2 regions of the Bacillus sp. JZ109 genome follow, and region 2 is predicted to be linked to the other one. Evidence: a T-box and tRNA genes for the amino acid it is inferred to sense, from the RefSeq annotation. Region 2 holds a T-box; the other holds one or more tRNA genes.
What was found. A T-box is a leader RNA that pairs with one kind of tRNA and senses whether it is charged. The one in region 2 lies ahead of glyQ (glycine--tRNA ligase subunit alpha), so its partner is inferred to be a tRNA-Gly.
Positions count from the first base shown of each region.

Region 1: it has a tRNA-Gly gene. The T-box ahead of glyQ (glycine--tRNA ligase subunit alpha) is inferred to sense a tRNA for this amino acid. The anticodon was not compared.

Region 1 is NZ_CP096388.1:4,007,571-4,017,175, reverse strand. Features, by position in the region: gene dusB (tRNA dihydrouridine synthase DusB) at 1-452, shown strand, start outside; gene lysS (lysine--tRNA ligase) at 544-2,043, shown strand; rRNA gene M1D94_RS21180 (16S ribosomal RNA) at 2,354-3,903, shown strand; rRNA gene M1D94_RS21175 (23S ribosomal RNA) at 4,074-7,001, shown strand; rRNA gene rrf (5S ribosomal RNA) at 7,057-7,172, shown strand; tRNA gene M1D94_RS21165 (tRNA-Val) at 7,195-7,270, shown strand; tRNA gene M1D94_RS21160 (tRNA-Thr) at 7,275-7,350, shown strand; tRNA gene M1D94_RS21155 (tRNA-Lys) at 7,387-7,462, shown strand; tRNA gene M1D94_RS21150 (tRNA-Leu) at 7,469-7,551, shown strand; tRNA gene M1D94_RS21145 (tRNA-Gly) at 7,592-7,666, shown strand; tRNA gene M1D94_RS21140 (tRNA-Leu) at 7,681-7,766, shown strand; tRNA gene M1D94_RS21135 (tRNA-Arg) at 7,776-7,852, shown strand; tRNA gene M1D94_RS21130 (tRNA-Pro) at 7,880-7,956, shown strand; tRNA gene M1D94_RS21125 (tRNA-Ala) at 7,965-8,040, shown strand; rRNA gene M1D94_RS21120 (16S ribosomal RNA) at 8,213-9,605, shown strand, end outside.
Region 2 is NZ_CP096388.1:1,663,686-1,673,290, reverse strand. Features, by position in the region: gene dnaG (DNA primase) at 1-263, opposite strand, end outside; gene M1D94_RS08750 (YaiI/YqxD family protein) at 297-791, opposite strand; gene M1D94_RS08745 (pyruvate, water dikinase regulatory protein) at 1,045-1,857, opposite strand; gene ccpN (transcriptional regulator CcpN) at 1,883-2,521, opposite strand; gene glyS (glycine--tRNA ligase subunit beta) at 2,654-4,693, opposite strand; gene glyQ (glycine--tRNA ligase subunit alpha) at 4,686-5,573, opposite strand; T-box leader at 5,660-5,835, opposite strand; gene recO (DNA repair protein RecO) at 5,875-6,642, opposite strand; gene M1D94_RS08720 (YqzL family protein) at 6,679-6,822, opposite strand; gene era (GTPase Era) at 6,970-7,875, opposite strand; gene M1D94_RS08710 (cytidine deaminase) at 7,856-8,266, opposite strand; gene M1D94_RS08705 (diacylglycerol kinase family protein) at 8,385-8,756, opposite strand; gene ybeY (rRNA maturation RNase YbeY) at 8,737-9,210, opposite strand; gene pgpH (cyclic-di-AMP phosphodiesterase PgpH) at 9,211-9,605, opposite strand, start outside.

The sequences.
Region 1 (9,605 bases), 1.8 Mb from region 2:
ACTGGGATATCATCAAAGAAGTTAAACAATCAGTATCGATTCCGGTTATCGGAAACGGCGATGTTAAGACACCGCAGGATGCTAAGCGTATGCTCGATGAGACAGGAGTAGACGGGGTCATGATCGGACGCGCTGCATTGGGCAACCCGTGGATGATTTACCGTACGGTTCAGTATCTTGAAACAGGTGAATTAAAAGAAGAGCCGCAAGTACGCGAAAAAATGGCCGTATGCAAACTGCATCTTGACCGCCTGATTGACTTAAAAGGTGAAAACGTAGCGGTAAGAGAAATGAGAAAGCACGCTGCATGGTATCTGAAAGGCGTGAAAGGCAATGCGAACGTTCGTAATGAAATCAATCATTGCGAGACGAGAGAAGAGTTTGTACAGCTTTTAGATGCATTTACGGTTGAAGTTGAGGCAAAAGAGCTTCAAAATGCAAAAGTAGGATAATACTCACCTCTATTTGCTGCTCACTGCTAGTTTTACGCTGGCAGTTTTTCTGCTTTTTTCATGAAACAATATCTGTAATGGAGTGATAACAATGAGTCAAGAAGAGCATAACCATGAAGAATTGAATGATCAGCTGCAAGTCAGACGCGATAAAATGAATCAGCTGAGAGATAACGGCATCGATCCATTCGGCGCACGTTTTGAAAGAACTCATCAGTCTCAAGAAGTTATTTCGGCATATCAAGATCTAACCAAAGAAGAGTTAGAAGAAAAAGCGATTGAAGTTACAATCGCAGGCCGCATGATGACAAAACGCGGCAAAGGAAAAGCTGGCTTTGCCCATCTTCAGGATTTAGAAGGTCAAATCCAAATTTACGTAAGAAAAGACAGTGTCGGTGACGACCAATATGAAATCTTCAAGTCTTCTGACCTTGGTGATCTTATCGGTGTAACCGGAAAAGTCTTCAAAACAAATGTAGGCGAATTGTCTGTTAAAGCAACTTCCTTTGAATTGCTGACAAAAGCGCTTCGCCCGCTTCCTGACAAATACCATGGTTTAAAAGACGTTGAGCAGCGCTACCGTCAGCGCTACCTGGATCTTATCGTAAACCCAGACAGCAAACATACGTTCATTACACGAAGCAAGATCATTCAAGCTATGAGAAGATACCTTGATGATCATGGATACTTAGAAGTAGAAACACCTACAATGCACAGCATTCCTGGGGGAGCTTCTGCGCGTCCGTTTATCACTCACCACAACGCGTTAGACATTCCACTCTATATGCGTATTGCTATCGAACTGCACCTAAAACGTCTAATTGTCGGCGGTTTAGAAAAAGTATATGAAATCGGCCGTGTTTTCCGTAACGAAGGTGTCTCTACACGCCATAACCCTGAATTTACAATGATTGAGTTATATGAAGCATATGCGGACTATAAAGATATCATGAGCTTAACTGAAAACCTTGTCGCTCATATCGCCCAAGAAGTGCTTGGCACAACTACGATTCAATACGGGGAAGAGCAAATCGACCTTAAACCGGAGTGGAAAAGAATCCATATGGTTGACGCAGTCAAAGAAGCGACCGGCGTTGATTTCTGGGAAGAGGTTACTGTTGAACAGGCGCGTGAATATGCAAAAGAACATGGTGTAGAAATTAAAGATTCTATGACAGTAGGCCATATCATCAACGAATTCTTCGAGCAAAAAATTGAAGAAACGCTTATTCAGCCAACGTTTATTTACGGGCATCCTGTAGAAATTTCTCCTCTTGCTAAGAAAAACCCTGAGGACCCGCGTTTTACAGACCGTTTTGAGCTGTTTATCGTTGGCCGTGAACATGCCAACGCGTTTACAGAGCTGAATGATCCTATTGATCAAAGAGAACGCTTTGAAGCGCAATTAAAAGAGCGTGAAGCCGGTAATGATGAAGCTCATTTAATGGATGAAGACTTTGTTGAAGCTCTGGAATACGGTATGCCGCCAACAGGAGGTTTAGGCATCGGTATCGACCGTCTGGTTATGTTGCTGACGAATGCCCCTTCTATTCGCGATGTGCTGTTATTCCCGCAAATGAGACAACGCTAATAAAGAAGAGCGGTATCCTCCATAGGGAAAGGATGCCGCTCTTTTTAAATTCCTTAGTATTTCTTCAAAAAAACTATTGCACTATTATTTACTAGGTGGTATATTATTATTCGTTGCCGCTAAACAAGGCGATAACGAAAAAAAGAAATTCAAAAAAAGTTATTGACTTCACTGAGTCAACGAGTTATAATAATAAAGTCGCTTGAACGAAGTGAACAAAATGATCTTTGAAAACTAAACAAGACAAAACGTACCTGTTAATTCAGTTTTTAAAAATCGCACAGCGATGTGCGTAGTCAGTCAAACTACTTTATCGGAGAGTTTGATCCTGGCTCAGGACGAACGCTGGCGGCGTGCCTAATACATGCAAGTCGAGCGGACAGATGGGAGCTTGCTCCCTGATGTTAGCGGCGGACGGGTGAGTAACACGTGGGTAACCTGCCTGTAAGACTGGGATAACTCCGGGAAACCGGGGCTAATACCGGATGGTTGTTTGAACCGCATGGTTCAAACATAAAAGGTGGCTTCGGCTACCACTTACAGATGGACCCGCGGCGCATTAGCTAGTTGGTGAGGTAATGGCTCACCAAGGCAACGATGCGTAGCCGACCTGAGAGGGTGATCGGCCACACTGGGACTGAGACACGGCCCAGACTCCTACGGGAGGCAGCAGTAGGGAATCTTCCGCAATGGACGAAAGTCTGACGGAGCAACGCCGCGTGAGTGATGAAGGTTTTCGGATCGTAAAGCTCTGTTGTTAGGGAAGAACAAGTACCGTTCGAATAGGGCGGTACCTTGACGGTACCTAACCAGAAAGCCACGGCTAACTACGTGCCAGCAGCCGCGGTAATACGTAGGTGGCAAGCGTTGTCCGGAATTATTGGGCGTAAAGGGCTCGCAGGCGGTTTCTTAAGTCTGATGTGAAAGCCCCCGGCTCAACCGGGGAGGGTCATTGGAAACTGGGGAACTTGAGTGCAGAAGAGGAGAGTGGAATTCCACGTGTAGCGGTGAAATGCGTAGAGATGTGGAGGAACACCAGTGGCGAAGGCGACTCTCTGGTCTGTAACTGACGCTGAGGAGCGAAAGCGTGGGGAGCGAACAGGATTAGATACCCTGGTAGTCCACGCCGTAAACGATGAGTGCTAAGTGTTAGGGGGTTTCCGCCCCTTAGTGCTGCAGCTAACGCATTAAGCACTCCGCCTGGGGAGTACGGTCGCAAGACTGAAACTCAAAGGAATTGACGGGGGCCCGCACAAGCGGTGGAGCATGTGGTTTAATTCGAAGCAACGCGAAGAACCTTACCAGGTCTTGACATCCTCTGACAATCCTAGAGATAGGACGTCCCCTTCGGGGGCAGAGTGACAGGTGGTGCATGGTTGTCGTCAGCTCGTGTCGTGAGATGTTGGGTTAAGTCCCGCAACGAGCGCAACCCTTGATCTTAGTTGCCAGCATTCAGTTGGGCACTCTAAGGTGACTGCCGGTGACAAACCGGAGGAAGGTGGGGATGACGTCAAATCATCATGCCCCTTATGACCTGGGCTACACACGTGCTACAATGGACAGAACAAAGGGCAGCGAAACCGCGAGGTTAAGCCAATCCCACAAATCTGTTCTCAGTTCGGATCGCAGTCTGCAACTCGACTGCGTGAAGCTGGAATCGCTAGTAATCGCGGATCAGCATGCCGCGGTGAATACGTTCCCGGGCCTTGTACACACCGCCCGTCACACCACGAGAGTTTGTAACACCCGAAGTCGGTGAGGTAACCTTTTAGGAGCCAGCCGCCGAAGGTGGGACAGATGATTGGGGTGAAGTCGTAACAAGGTAGCCGTATCGGAAGGTGCGGCTGGATCACCTCCTTTCTAAGGATATTATACGGAATATAAGACCTTGGGTCTTATAAACAGAACGTTCCCTGTCTTGTTTAGTTTTGAAGGATCATTCCTTCGAAACGTGTTCTTTGAAAACTAGATAACAGTAGACATCACATTCAATTAGTAATACAAGATATCACATAGTGATTCTTTTTAACGGTTAAGTTAGAAAGGGCGCACGGTGGATGCCTTGGCACTAGGAGCCGATGAAGGACGGGACGAACACCGATATGCTTCGGGGAGCTGTAAGCAAGCTTTGATCCGGAGATTTCCGAATGGGGAAACCCACCACTCGTAATGGAGTGGTATCCATATCTGAATTCATAGGATATGAGAAGGCAGACCCGGGGAACTGAAACATCTAAGTACCCGGAGGAAGAGAAAGCAAATGCGATTCCCTGAGTAGCGGCGAGCGAAACGGGATCAGCCCAAACCAAGAGGCTTGCCTCTTGGGGTTGTAGGACACTCTATACGGAGTTACAAAAGAACGAGGTAGATGAAGAGGTCTGGAAAGGCCCGCCATAGGAGGTAACAGCCCTGTAGTCAAAACTTCGTTCTCTCCTGAGTGGATCCTGAGTACGGCGGAACACGTGAAATTCCGTCGGAATCCGGGAGGACCATCTCCCAAGGCTAAATACTCCCTAGTGACCGATAGTGAACCAGTACCGTGAGGGAAAGGTGAAAAGCACCCCGGAAGGGGAGTGAAAGAGATCCTGAAACCGTGTGCCTACAAGTAGTCAGAGCCCGTTAACGGGTGATGGCGTGCCTTTTGTAGAATGAACCGGCGAGTTACGATCCCGTGCAAGGTTAAGCAGAAGATGCGGAGCCGCAGCGAAAGCGAGTCTGAATAGGGCGCATGAGTACGTGGTCGTAGACCCGAAACCAGGTGATCTACCCATGTCCAGGGTGAAGTTCAGGTAACACTGAATGGAGGCCCGAACCCACGCACGTTGAAAAGTGCGGGGATGAGGTGTGGGTAGGGGTGAAATGCCAATCGAACCTGGAGATAGCTGGTTCTCTCCGAAATAGCTTTAGGGCTAGCCTCAAGGTAAGAGTCTTGGAGGTAGAGCACTGATTGGACTAGGGGCCCCTACCGGGTTACCGAATTCAGTCAAACTCCGAATGCCAATGACTTATCCTTGGGAGTCAGACTGCGAGTGATAAGATCCGTAGTCGAAAGGGAAACAGCCCAGACCGCCAGCTAAGGTCCCAAAGTATACGTTAAGTGGAAAAGGATGTGGAGTTGCTTAGACAACCAGGATGTTGGCTTAGAAGCAGCCACCATTTAAAGAGTGCGTAATAGCTCACTGGTCGAGTGACTCTGCGCCGAAAATGTACCGGGGCTAAACGTATCACCGAAGCTGCGGACTGTTCTTCGAACAGTGGTAGGAGAGCGTTCTAAGGGCTGTGAAGCCAGACCGGAAGGACTGGTGGAGCGCTTAGAAGTGAGAATGCCGGTATGAGTAGCGAAAGAGGGGTGAGAATCCCCTCCACCGAATGCCTAAGGTTTCCTGAGGAAGGCTCGTCCGCTCAGGGTTAGTCGGGACCTAAGCCGAGGCCGAAAGGCGTAGGCGATGGACAACAGGTTGATATTCCTGTACCACCTCCTCACCATTTGAGCAATGGGGGGACGCAGGAGGATAGGGTAAGCGCGGTATTGGATATCCGCGTCCAAGCAGTTAGGCTGGGAAATAGGCAAATCCGTTTCCCATAAGGCTGAGCTGTGATGGCGAGCGAAATATAGTAGCGAAGTTCCTGATTCCACACTGCCAAGAAAAGCCTCTAGCGAGGTGAGAGGTGCCCGTACCGCAAACCGACACAGGTAGGCGAGGAGAGAATCCTAAGGTGATCGAGAGAACTCTCGTTAAGGAACTCGGCAAAATGACCCCGTAACTTCGGGAGAAGGGGTGCTCTGTTAGGGTGCAAGCCCGAGAGAGCCGCAGTGAATAGGCCCAGGCGACTGTTTAGCAAAAACACAGGTCTCTGCGAAGCCGTAAGGCGAAGTATAGGGGCTGACGCCTGCCCGGTGCTGGAAGGTTAAGAGGAGCGCTTAGCGTAAGCGAAGGTGCGAATTGAAGCCCCAGTAAACGGCGGCCGTAACTATAACGGTCCTAAGGTAGCGAAATTCCTTGTCGGGTAAGTTCCGACCCGCACGAAAGGCGCAACGATCTGGGCACTGTCTCAACGAGAGACTCGGTGAAATTATAGTACCTGTGAAGATGCAGGTTACCCGCGACAGGACGGAAAGACCCCGTGGAGCTTTACTGCAGCCTGATATTGAATGTTGGTACAGCTTGTACAGGATAGGTAGGAGCCTTGGAAACCGGAGCGCCAGCTTCGGTGGAGGCATCGGTGGGATACTACCCTGGCTGTATTGACCTTCTAACCCGCCGCCCTTATCGGGCGGGGAGACAGTGTCAGGTGGGCAGTTTGACTGGGGCGGTCGCCTCCTAAAAGGTAACGGAGGCGCCCAAAGGTTCCCTCAGAATGGTTGGAAATCATTCGCAGAGTGTAAAGGCACAAGGGAGCTTGACTGCGAGACCTACAAGTCGAGCAGGGACGAAAGTCGGGCTTAGTGATCCGGTGGTTCCGCATGGAAGGGCCATCGCTCAACGGATAAAAGCTACCCCGGGGATAACAGGCTTATCTCCCCCAAGAGTCCACATCGACGGGGAGGTTTGGCACCTCGATGTCGGCTCATCGCATCCTGGGGCTGTAGTCGGTCCCAAGGGTTGGGCTGTTCGCCCATTAAAGCGGTACGCGAGCTGGGTTCAGAACGTCGTGAGACAGTTCGGTCCCTATCCGTCGCGGGCGCAGGAAATTTGAGAGGAGCTGTCCTTAGTACGAGAGGACCGGGATGGACGCACCGCTGGTGTACCAGTTGTTCTGCCAAGGGCATCGCTGGGTAGCTATGTGCGGACGGGATAAGTGCTGAAAGCATCTAAGCATGAAGCCCCCCTCAAGATGAGATTTCCCATTCCGCAAGGAAGTAAGATCCCTGAAAGATGATCAGGTTGATAGGTCTGAGGTGGAAGTGTGGCGACACATGGAGCTGACAGATACTAATCGATCGAGGACTTAACCATATTTTTGAATGATGTCACACCTGTTATCTAGTTTTGAGAGAACACTCTCAATTTGTTTGGTGGCGATAGCGAAGAGGTCACACCCGTTCCCATACCGAACACGGAAGTTAAGCTCTTCAGCGCCGATGGTAGTCGGGGGTTTCCCCCTGTGAGAGTAGGACGCCGCCAAGCAATTGCACGTTAGTGCAATTATGGAGGATTAGCTCAGCTGGGAGAGCATCTGCCTTACAAGCAGAGGGTCGGCGGTTCGAGCCCGTCATCCTCCACCATTATGCCGGTGTAGCTCAATTGGTAGAGCAACTGACTTGTAATCAGTAGGTTGGGGGTTCAAGTCCTCTTGCCGGCACCACTTTTATATGATATAATACTCAAGTCTCTTGTAGAAGAGCCATTAGCTCAGTTGGTAGAGCATCTGACTTTTAATCAGAGGGTCGAAGGTTCGAGTCCTTCATGGCTCACCATTTTGCGCGGGTGTGGCGGAATTGGCAGACGCGCTAGACTTAGGATCTAGTGTCTTTATGACGTGGGGGTTCAAGTCCCTTCACCCGCATTATATAGGATAACAGTTAGAAAAACTGGACATCCTGTCTGCGGAAGTAGTTCAGTGGTAGAACACCACCTTGCCAAGGTGGGGGTCGCGGGTTCGAATCCCGTCTTCCGCTCCAACTATACCATCCACGCCGGGGTGGTGGAATTGGCAGACACACAGGACTTAAAATCCTGCGGTAGGTGACTACCGTGCCGGTTCAAGTCCGGCCCTCGGCATTATGTTTTGCGCCCGTAGCTCAATTGGATAGAGCGTTTGACTACGGATCAAAAGGTTAGGGGTTCGACTCCTCTCGGGCGCGCCATATCTTTTAATAGAATAGATGGGAAATCGGGAAGTAGCTCAGCTTGGTAGAGCACATGGTTTGGGACCATGGGGTCGCAGGTTCGAATCCTGTCTTCCCGACCATTTTTTATGGGGCCTTAGCTCAGCTGGGAGAGCGCCTGCTTTGCACGCAGGAGGTCAGCGGTTCGATCCCGCTAGGCTCCACCAAAAGTTTTTAAAAAAAGTTGTTGACTTTGAAGAAGTGACATTGTATACTAATAAAGTTGCTTTAACAAAGCGGACAAACAAAATGATCTTTGAAAACTAAACAAGACAAAACGTACCTGTTAATTCAGTTTTTAAAAATCGCACAGCGATGTGCGTAGTCAGTCAAACTACTTTATCGGAGAGTTTGATCCTGGCTCAGGACGAACGCTGGCGGCGTGCCTAATACATGCAAGTCGAGCGGACAGATGGGAGCTTGCTCCCTGATGTTAGCGGCGGACGGGTGAGTAACACGTGGGTAACCTGCCTGTAAGACTGGGATAACTCCGGGAAACCGGGGCTAATACCGGATGGTTGTTTGAACCGCATGGTTCAAACATAAAAGGTGGCTTCGGCTACCACTTACAGATGGACCCGCGGCGCATTAGCTAGTTGGTGAGGTAATGGCTCACCAAGGCAACGATGCGTAGCCGACCTGAGAGGGTGATCGGCCACACTGGGACTGAGACACGGCCCAGACTCCTACGGGAGGCAGCAGTAGGGAATCTTCCGCAATGGACGAAAGTCTGACGGAGCAACGCCGCGTGAGTGATGAAGGTTTTCGGATCGTAAAGCTCTGTTGTTAGGGAAGAACAAGTACCGTTCGAATAGGGCGGTACCTTGACGGTACCTAACCAGAAAGCCACGGCTAACTACGTGCCAGCAGCCGCGGTAATACGTAGGTGGCAAGCGTTGTCCGGAATTATTGGGCGTAAAGGGCTCGCAGGCGGTTTCTTAAGTCTGATGTGAAAGCCCCCGGCTCAACCGGGGAGGGTCATTGGAAACTGGGGAACTTGAGTGCAGAAGAGGAGAGTGGAATTCCACGTGTAGCGGTGAAATGCGTAGAGATGTGGAGGAACACCAGTGGCGAAGGCGACTCTCTGGTCTGTAACTGACGCTGAGGAGCGAAAGCGTGGGGAGCGAACAGGATTAGATACCCTGGTAGTCCACGCCGTAAACGATGAGTGCTAAGTGTTAGGGGGTTTCCGCCCCTTAGTGCTGCAGCTAACGCATTAAGCACTCCGCCTGGGGAGTACGGTCGCAAGACTGAAACTCAAAGGAATTGACGGGGGCCCGCACAAGCGGTGGAGCATGTGGTTTAATTCGAAGCAACGCGAAGAACCTTACCAGGTCTTGACATCCTCTGACAATCCTAGAGATAGGACGTCCCCTTCGGGGGCAGAGTGACAGGTGGTGCATGGTTGTCGTCAGCTCGTGTCGTGAGATGTTGGGTTAAGTCCCGCAACGAGCGCAACCCTTGATCTTAGTTGCCAGCATTCAGTTGGGCACTCTAAGGTGACTGCCGGTGACAAACCGGAGGAAGGTGGGGATGACGTCAAATCATCATGCCCCTTATGACCTGGGCTACACACGTGCTACAATGGACAGAACAAAGGGCAGCGAAACCGCGAGGTTAAGCCAATCCCACAAATCTGTTCTCAGTTCGGATCGCAGTCTGCAACTCGACTGCGTGAAGCTGGAATCGCTAGTAATCGCGGATCAGCATGCCGCGGTGAATACGTTCCCGG
Region 2 (9,605 bases):
TGAGAAACCGACTCGGCAAATGAGTAGCCTTCCATCTGCCTTAAAAAAGAGAAAACATTGCCGCCCGCTCCGCAGCCAAAGCAATGAAAAATCTGTTTGTCGGGCGATACGGAAAACGAAGGTGTGCTTTCTCCATGAAAAGGACAGAGTCCAAAGTAGTTTCGGCCTTGCTTCTTTAATTGAACATAATCACCTATGACTTCAACGATATCTGCCGACTTTTGCACCTGATCCACAATTTCATCTGGTATCCGATTTCCCATCTTATAACACTCCGTCGTACATTATTCGATGCTTTAGTGCAAAATCCCTTCATCGTTCGACAGGATTTTTTGCAGCAGTGTAATAAATCGTTCTCGATCTTCTTTATTCAATTTTTTAGGCCCTTTGGCATATACGCCTTTTCTTCTTTGTTTGCCGGAAAAATGACGGCCCTCTAGAGCAAAATCAATCGTGTCTTCTTTGTAAAGACGACCTCTTTCCGACATAACGGAGACATTTCTGTTCAACAGCAGAGATGCTAATCCGATGTCCTGCGTCACAACAATATCTCCCGGTTTCACGTGATTTGCGATATATAAATCAGCAGCTTCTTTATGAGGATCAACATACTTCCATTTTTCTTCATTGCTTCTGGAAAGCTGATAATGTTCAAATGAAGCGACAAAAAGAACTTGAACTTCATACTCGGATGCTGTTTGTAAAATTTCATCTTTTACCGGACAAGCATCAGCATCGACAAAAATCGTCTTTTCTTGTTCATTAAGAAGAGTAATTCTCCATCCCTCCATTAAACTCCTGCATAAAAGCAAGCAAAATCGCACATCCTTTATTATTGTGGATGTATATGAATTTGTCGAAAAATTTCCGGGAGAAATTCTTGACATCTTACCCATAATAGTTTATTCGTATCACACGATCCTTAAACCTAAAATTAATCATTTTATCACAATTTTTTATTATAATACAAACTTCACAAAGATGCTATTGTTTTTCATTATTCCCTTTTGGCACAGCCAAAAACCCAGGATAGAGCGTCCTGAGTTATATGTTTTTTGTTTTGAGATGATGGATAATATTTGCTGTTTCCTCAACCGCTTTATTTGAAACATCAACAACTTGGCAGCCGATCCGATCCACAATCTTTTCGAAATACTCGAGTTCCTCTTTGATTCTGTTGATATTTGCATAAATCGCTTTATCATTAAGCCCGAGTGATTTTAAACGTTCTTTTCTGATATGATTCAGTTTATCAGGGCTAATCTTTAAACCGATGCATTTTTTCGGATCAACGTTAAAGAGTTCTTCCGGCGGATCAACCTCCGGTACAATCGGAACATTGGCAACCTTCAGGCGTTTGTGTGCGAGATATTGAGACAGCGGTGTTTTAGACGTTCTTGACACGCCGATCAAAACGATATCAGCTTTTAAAATTCCTCTTGGATCACGTCCATCATCGTATTTAACTGCAAACTCGATGGCCTCCACTTTTTTGAAATAATCTTCATCAAGCTGGCGCACCCGCCCCGGTTCGTATTTCGCTGTTAAACCGTAGGCTGTTTCCATTTTATCAATCAACGGGCCGATAATATCATAATATAAAACATTTGCTTTTTCCGCTTCGGCTATCAAATATTCTCTGATTTCCGGCACCACGAGTGTAAAACAGATAATGCCGCCGTCTGCCTTTGCAAGTGAAATCACTTCATTGATAGTGCCTATATCTTCAACATAAGGAATTCTTCTTACATGAGTATCATCCGCTGATCCGTTAAATTGGCTGAGTGCTGCTTTTACTACCAATTCAGCCGTTTCACCGACGGAATCCGATACAACATAGATGATGCGGTTATTCATATTATCCCCCCGTTAGTTTGCAATCTTATAGGATTTCATTTTCAGATAAACTGACAAGTATTTTGGTCATATTTGTTTTTGTCACTCTGCCGATCACTTCAAAGCCTTTATCGGTGTCTTTGATGACAGGAAGTGCATCAATTTGTTTTTCTATTAAGTGCTTTGCAATGTCCATCACATAATCCTCGCGTCTGCACACCGTAATGTTCGGCATCCTTGTCATGATGATGTGAACAGGGACCGATGTAAGCTCCTGCTGGCCAATGCTCGCTCTGAGCAAGTCTTTTCGTGAAAGCACCCCGACTAAAACAGCATCGCGGTCCACCACAAACAGAGTACCTACATCTTCTAAAAACATGGTGCAAATCGCATCGTACACAGAAACGTTTTCGTGAATCACTACGGGGATAGATTGAAAGTCTTTCACCTGAAGCTTTTTGAGTTTATCCGCCAAAAGCTGCGTGCCGGTTTTTCCCGTATAGAAATAACCGACTCTCGGGCGCGCCTCGAGGAATCCTGACATGGTGAGTATGGCTAAATCCGGGCGCAATGTCGCCCTGGTTAGGTTCAGCTTTTCTGCAATATGCTCCCCTGTAATCGGCCCGTTTTCTTTTACAATCTGCAAAATATGTTCTTGCCGTTTATTTAGTTCGATCGTACTCACCACCTTTTCACTTCATAGCTATGTAAAGAAATAATAATCCATATTATAACGTAAATATCTTGTAATCAAACAAAAAACTTATAAATGGGGAAAAGACGATTACCGATCACACAGCAACCGCCTTTTCTCTCTTTATTTTACAATAAGGGCATTCATATTCGCAAAGGACTTGATCTCATCCGCCAAGCTTACCATTTGCGCTAAACGATTTGCCTTTAATGACTCATTATCCGCTATAACCATTGTATGATCGAAGTAAGCATCGATCGGTTCTTTTAAGGCTGCAAGTGAAGCAAGCGCCGCCTCATAATCTTTTTTGCTGAAGTTTTCCTGCAGATTTTGCTTCGCTGTTTGGTAGGCATCAAACAGTTTTGCTTCGTATTCATTTTCAAACAGATCAGGCTGAATGTCTCCGCGGACTCCTTTTTTGCTGATAGAGATCACTCGGCCTAACGCTTCGGCTGTTTCCTTAAAGCCAGGTGCACCAAGCTTTTGCTCCAGTACTTGTGCTTTATGCAGCGCAGAGTACGGCTCAAGCTCAGAGCTTTCCAGCACGGCGTCAATGACGTCATGTCTGATTTGTTCAGCATTCAAGACATATTTCAAGCGCTGAGTGAAGAAATCCAGCAGTTCATTTTCTTTATCGGTTTGAACGAAAGTAAGCAGCTCTTCAAATGAAATTCCCCAGTTGCGGTCAAGAAGAATCGCAACAATACCGCTTGCTTGGCGGCGCAGTCCGTAAGGGTCCTGGGAACCGGTCGGAATTACGCCGATAGAGAAGAATGAAGCGATTGTGTCAAGCTTATCCGCCATTGCTACAACAGCTCCGGTGAAAGTAGAAGGCGTTTCTCCGCCCGCTGATCTAGGCATATAATGTTCATTAACTGCCGCCGCCACAGCTTCATCTTCGCCAAGCATTCTCGCATACTTTTCGCCCATAATTCCTTGAAGTTCAGGGAATTCATATATCATATGCGTCACAAGGTCGAATTTAGAAATTTCAGCAGCCCGCTTCACATGTTTTAATGTATCTTCATCAGCCTGAAGACGAACGGCAAGTTTCTCTGCGATTGATGTGACTCTTCTAACCTTATCAGCAAGAGAACCAAGCTCTTCATGGAAAACGATATTTTCAAGCTTCTTCACATTTGCATCAATGTTTAGTTTCTGATCTTCTTTGTAGAAGAATGAAGCATCAGATAAACGTGCGCGCAGCACTTTTTCATTGCCTCGGGCCACATTTTCAATCGCGTGGCTGTTGCCGTTTCGGACTGTGATAAAGTGAGGCAGCAGGTCACCATTTTTGTCTTTGACAGGGAAGTAGCGCTGATGCTCTTTCATTGTCGTGACAAGCACTTCTTCAGGAATTGACAGAAACTCGGATTCAAATGAACCGTAAAGAGCTGTCGGGTATTCTACCAAATGATTCACTTCATCAAGAAGGTCTTCGTCAACTGGAATGCTCCAATTGTTTTCAGCAGCCATTGCTTCCAGCTGAGATTGAATCATTTGCTTTCGGACGCTAGGATCAGCAATAACATGCTGTCCTTTGAGCTGCTCTTCATAAGCTGAAGGTGATTCAATTGACACTTCATGTCCGAGGAAACGATGTCCCTGTGTTGTCCGTCCAGACTCAACGTTTGTGATCGAAAATGGAATGACATCCTGTCCAAATAATGCGACAATCCATTTGATCGGTCGGATATAACGCAAATCTTCATTTCCCCAGCGCATGTTTTTCGGGAAATGCAAGCTTGTAATTAAACCGCTCAGTTCCGGCAGAAGCGACTTCGTTTCTTGGCCGGCTTGGAATTTTTGCACGAATACATACTCTATGCCTTTTACTTCTTTGATGTACAGGTCTTCCACATTCGCGCCTTGGCCTTTTGAAAAGCCGATTGCCGCTTTTGTCCAGTTCCCGTCCGCATCAAGGGCAATTTTTTTCGCAGGCCCTTTTGCTTCTTCTTTTATATCATCCTGCTTTTCTGCGACATCCTTAACGAACACAGCAAGACGTCTCGGTGTATTGAAGAGTTTCACTTCACCGTGAGTAATATTTTTTTCTTTAAGCCAGCCTGTCAGCTTGTCGCCAAGCTGAACCATGCTTTCATTCAAAAAGCGCGCCGGCATTTCCTCTAATCCGATCTCTAAAAGTAAATCCTGTTTACTCATGAGAAGAACCCTCCCCTTTAAGCATTGGGAACCCTAGTTTTTCTCGTTCCTCATAGTAGGTTTTTGCTACTTTTCTAGCTAAATTCCGCACTCTTGCGATATAGCCCGTCCGCTCGGTAACAGAGATCGCACCTTTGGCATCAAGCAGGTTGAAAGTGTGCGAGCATTTCAGCACATAGTCATATGCTGGATGAACAAGTCCGTTGTCCATTTGCTTGATCGCTTCTTTTTCATATGTGCTGAACAATTGGAACAGCATATCGACGTCTGATGTTTCAAACGTATAAACAGAATGCTCATATTCAGCCATCATGAATAAATCTTTTACTGTAAACCCTGAGGTCCATTCCAAGTCAAACACGTTTTCTTTATCCTGGATATAAGACGCGAGACGCTCAATTCCATACGTAATCTCTACAGAAACGGGTTTACACTCTAATCCCCCGACCTGCTGGAAATACGTAAATTGTGTGATTTCCATTCCGTCAAGCCAAACTTCCCAGCCTAGACCCGCACAGCCTAAAGACGGATTCTCCCAGTTGTCTTCAACAAAGCGAATATCGTGCTCAAGCGGATCAATTCCAAGAGCACGCAAGGAATCCAAATACAGCTCTTGAATGTTATCAGGTGACGGTTTAATAATGACCTGGAACTGATGATGCTGATACAGTCTGTTCGGGTTCTCCCCGTAGCGGCCGTCTGCCGGACGTCTGGAAGGCTCTACATAAGCCACTTTCCACGGCTCAGGACCGATACTGCGCAAAAATGTATACGGGCTCATCGTGCCGGCTCCTTTTTCTACATCGTAAGCCTGCATAAGCACACAGCCCTGACTGGACCAATGCTTTTGCAAGGTTAGAATCATGTCTTGAATATTCATTTCAAGCACCTCCACTTTTCTTTCATAAGTTGGTTGACTGCGGCAGCAACCAAAAAACTCCCGTCTCTATGCTTGCCAGCCGCAAACATAGGGACGAGAGTTCTCCCGCGGTTCCACCCTAGTTGCTGAGAACAAAATCCCAGCCTCTTTTTTTAAAATTGCTCAAGAATGCCTTTCGTTGCGTGCTCATCCTTAGCTTACACCGCCCTAAGGTCGCTTTCATGAGGTAAACGCAAGTACTTCTTTCTCTCACTGCAACATATTTTATAATAAATGATCATATAAAAAGATGGACCAAAAGTCAACTTTTGTTTTCACCCATAAGATGTTTCATGCTTTCCATTTGATCTAAAAAGCGCTTTGATTTTAAATACAATCCCGAATATTCTTCGTAATATAAATCAATCACTTGCTTTAATTCAGCTTTTGTTTCCTCTTTTAAGGACACATTGCCGAGCCTCGACAGATCAAAATAGTAAAAGAGTCTTAACAGCCTTGCCGTTTGCGGTTTAATCGGTATCCTGTAAGGATCTTTTTCAAAACAGCGGTGGCATATAAAACCATTATCACGAACAGAGAAATGAAAGGTTCCGTCTTGGCTTTTACAATGTACACAATGATTTAGCTCAGGATACAGGCCCATGACACCGAGCATCTTCATTTGAACAATGAAGGTGATAACATCCGGATCTGTTCCTTCATTCAGCTGTTTTAATGATTCTAATATGAATTCAAATAAATAAGGGTTTGGCTTTTTTTCTTCTGTGCCTCTGTCGACTAACTCAGCAATATAGGCAGCATATGCTGTTAAAAACAAATCTTCCCTGATGCCTCTCATGCTGAGGATCATTTCCCCCTGCTGAAGCGTTCCGAGGCCCGATGTTTTTTGCACTAAGAAAGCACCATACAAAAAGGGCTGGCTGACTGCTGATAAACGGCTGTTCGGTTTTTTGGCGCCTCGTGCCATAACACCTATTTTTCCGTGTTCTCTTGTCAGTAATGTTACGATTTTATTCGTCTCTCCGTAATCATTTGTGCGAAGAACGATTCCTTCACATTTTGTCAGCATTTCCGCACCTTCCTCAAGCAGGAGCGGCCAAGAGGTTTATAAAATTGGATAATCAAATCGGGCTAGCTCATCTTCTAGTTCTTCGGGTCTTTCCATGTTCTCTTTTTCCAGTTCTTTAAAAAGAAGATACGTATCAACATTTCCTGTTTGAGAAAATACGTTCCAGGTAAAATTCAACACAAGAAACCCACCTTTCTGTAGTTAAACTAGCTTACCTAAACTCCAAATTCTTACCTTTATCTTGACCAGATGTCCTCCATTTCATGTTAAACAAAATTTGCTAATGTATCCCTGTTCCTGTGAGATAATGACACACACGGGAAGAGATTAATATTCGTCCTCTTTAAAGCCAAAATCGCGAAGCTGGGACATTTTATTACGCCAGTCCTTCTGCACTTTCACCCACAATTCAAGGTAGACACGGGAGCCCAATAGTGCTTCAATATCCGCTCTCGCTCTTTTTCCAACCTCTTTTAGAAGGCTTCCTTTTTTACCGATCACGATGCCTTTCTGAGAATCCCGCTCGACCACAATCGTTGCCGCTACGTGCACAGAACCGTTGTCCTGCCCTTTGATGGATTCGATGGCCACCGCAATGCTGTGCGGGATTTCTTCTCTCGTCAAATGCAGCACCTTTTCCCTGATTAATTCAGAAATGATAAATCGCTCAGGGTGGTCAGTTACCTGGTCACTCGGATAGAATTGCGGCCCTTCCGGCAAATACGCTTCAATCTGAGCGAGCAAGGTTTCGATGTTATTTCCTTCTAAAGCAGAAATCGGAACAATTTCCTTAAAAGGATAACGTTTGCGGTATTCGTCAATTAGCAGAAGCAATTGGTCGGGATGAATTTTATCGATTTTGTTTACGATTAAGAATACAGGCGTAGACATCGTCTGCAATTTCTCAATGATGAATTCGTCGCCCTTCCCGTAGCCTTCCTCAGCATTGATCATAAACAAGATCAAATCGACTTCTTTTAATGTATTTTGCGCCACTTTCATCATAAAGTCCCCAAGCTTATGCTTAGGTTTATGAATCCCTGGTGTGTCAATAAAAATGGTTTGTGATGTGCCTGTCGTCAGTACTCCTTGCACCTTGTTTCTCGTCGTTTGGGGCTTATCGCTCATGATCGCGATTTTTTGTCCAATGACTCTGTTCAAAAATGTAGATTTTCCTACGTTTGGTCTTCCAATAATGGATACAAATCCTGATTTAAAGCTTTCGTTCGTCATGTAAATCCTCCGATGAAAATGCGCCTGGCAATAATTCTTCCACAGTCATTTCTTTTATTTGTCCTTGTAAATTAGTCAGTACGACAATAACGTCTTTTGTGCACAGCTCAGAAATCACCTGGCGGCAGGCTCCGCACGGAGATACTGGTCCAGGGGTGTCAGCCGCAACGGCCAGCATCTGAAACTCTGTATCCCCTTCAGAAACAGCTTTAAATAAAGCGGTACGCTCGGCGCAATTGCACATGCTGTATGCCGCGTTCTCAATATTGCAGCCTCTGTACACTTTTCCATCCTTGGTAAGAAGAGCGGCTCCTACTTGGAATTTGGAATACGGCGCATATGCCATATCACGCGCTTTTAAAGCTTCTGTTATTAATTCTTGTCTGTTCATGTGTACATTCCTCTCTTACCTATAATGGTACCGCTATCACTTTATATTTTACATAATCGCGCGCTTTTTTTCACGCCCATTTCTAAAAATGTAAAATAAATGTAAGAATTTTCAGCCATTACAGCTTTGGCAAAAAAATAAGTAAACCAATGATACACGAAATCACGGCAAAAACGCAAACAGCCCCGGCGGCAGCGTCCTTAGCCGCTTTAGCAAGAGGGTGATGTTTGTCAGTTATTAAATCAACCGTATGTTCAATGGCTGTATTTAAAAGCTCAAGCGAAAACATACCGCCAATCAAAAGGAATATAATCATCCACTCAATCATGCTGAGCTCTACAAGGAAGCCGCAAATGAGAACAGCGCAGGCGGCTGCGGCATGAAACTGGAAATTCCGCTCCGTCCGCGCTGTTTCCCATATGCCCCGGCCTGCATGCACGAAGCTTTTGAAGAATCGCTTCAGCTCATTTCTATGATCTTTTGAGTCCATAAGCGTCCAGCAATTCCTTTTGCTTAGTAAACATCTCCTCTTCTTCCTCTTTCGTCATATGGTCATATCCTAAAAGGTGCAGAAATCCGTGTACAGCTAGAAATCCGAGCTCTCTTTTAAAAGAATGATTATACTCCTCTGCCTGCTCTCTTGTGCGATCGGCACTGATGATAATATCACCTAAAACCGGAGGCATTTCGGCGCCCACGATTTCGATCTCGCCTTCTCCCTCTTCTTCAAGAGCAAATGAGATGACATCTGTCGGAGCATCCTTTCCCCGGTATTCTTTGTTAATCTGATGTATGTCGTCATTGGAAACAATCGTGACAGAAACTTCAGCCTGGTCTTGAACGCCTTCACGCTCAGCAGCAAATTGAAGCAGATTTTCTACTTCTTTGAGCATCTCTTCTGAGACGCTTCCTGTTTCATCAACGATATCAATCAGTAAACTCATCTATTTCACCTTCTTAGTAGCCTCCGGATATTCAATCCGGGAGTGGAAAATTCCTTTTAATGTTGCACAGAGCGTTTTTGCGATTGTATCCAGCTCTTTAAATGTCAAATCGCATTCACTGAACTGTCCGTCCTGAAGCTTATCGGATATAATACCCCGGACAAGCTTTTCAATTCGTTCAGGATTTGGATTGTGCATGGATCTGACGGCCGCTTCAACACTGTCGGCCACTGATATAATTGCGGCTTCCTTTGACTGCGGCTTCGGCCCCGGATAACGGAACTCTTCCTCTGTAATCTGGTCGCCTTTTTCCTTCGCTTTATAGTAAAAAAACTTTAAAAGCGAGGTTCCATGATGCTGCTCAGCAATATCGACAAGCTCTTTCGGAAATTTAT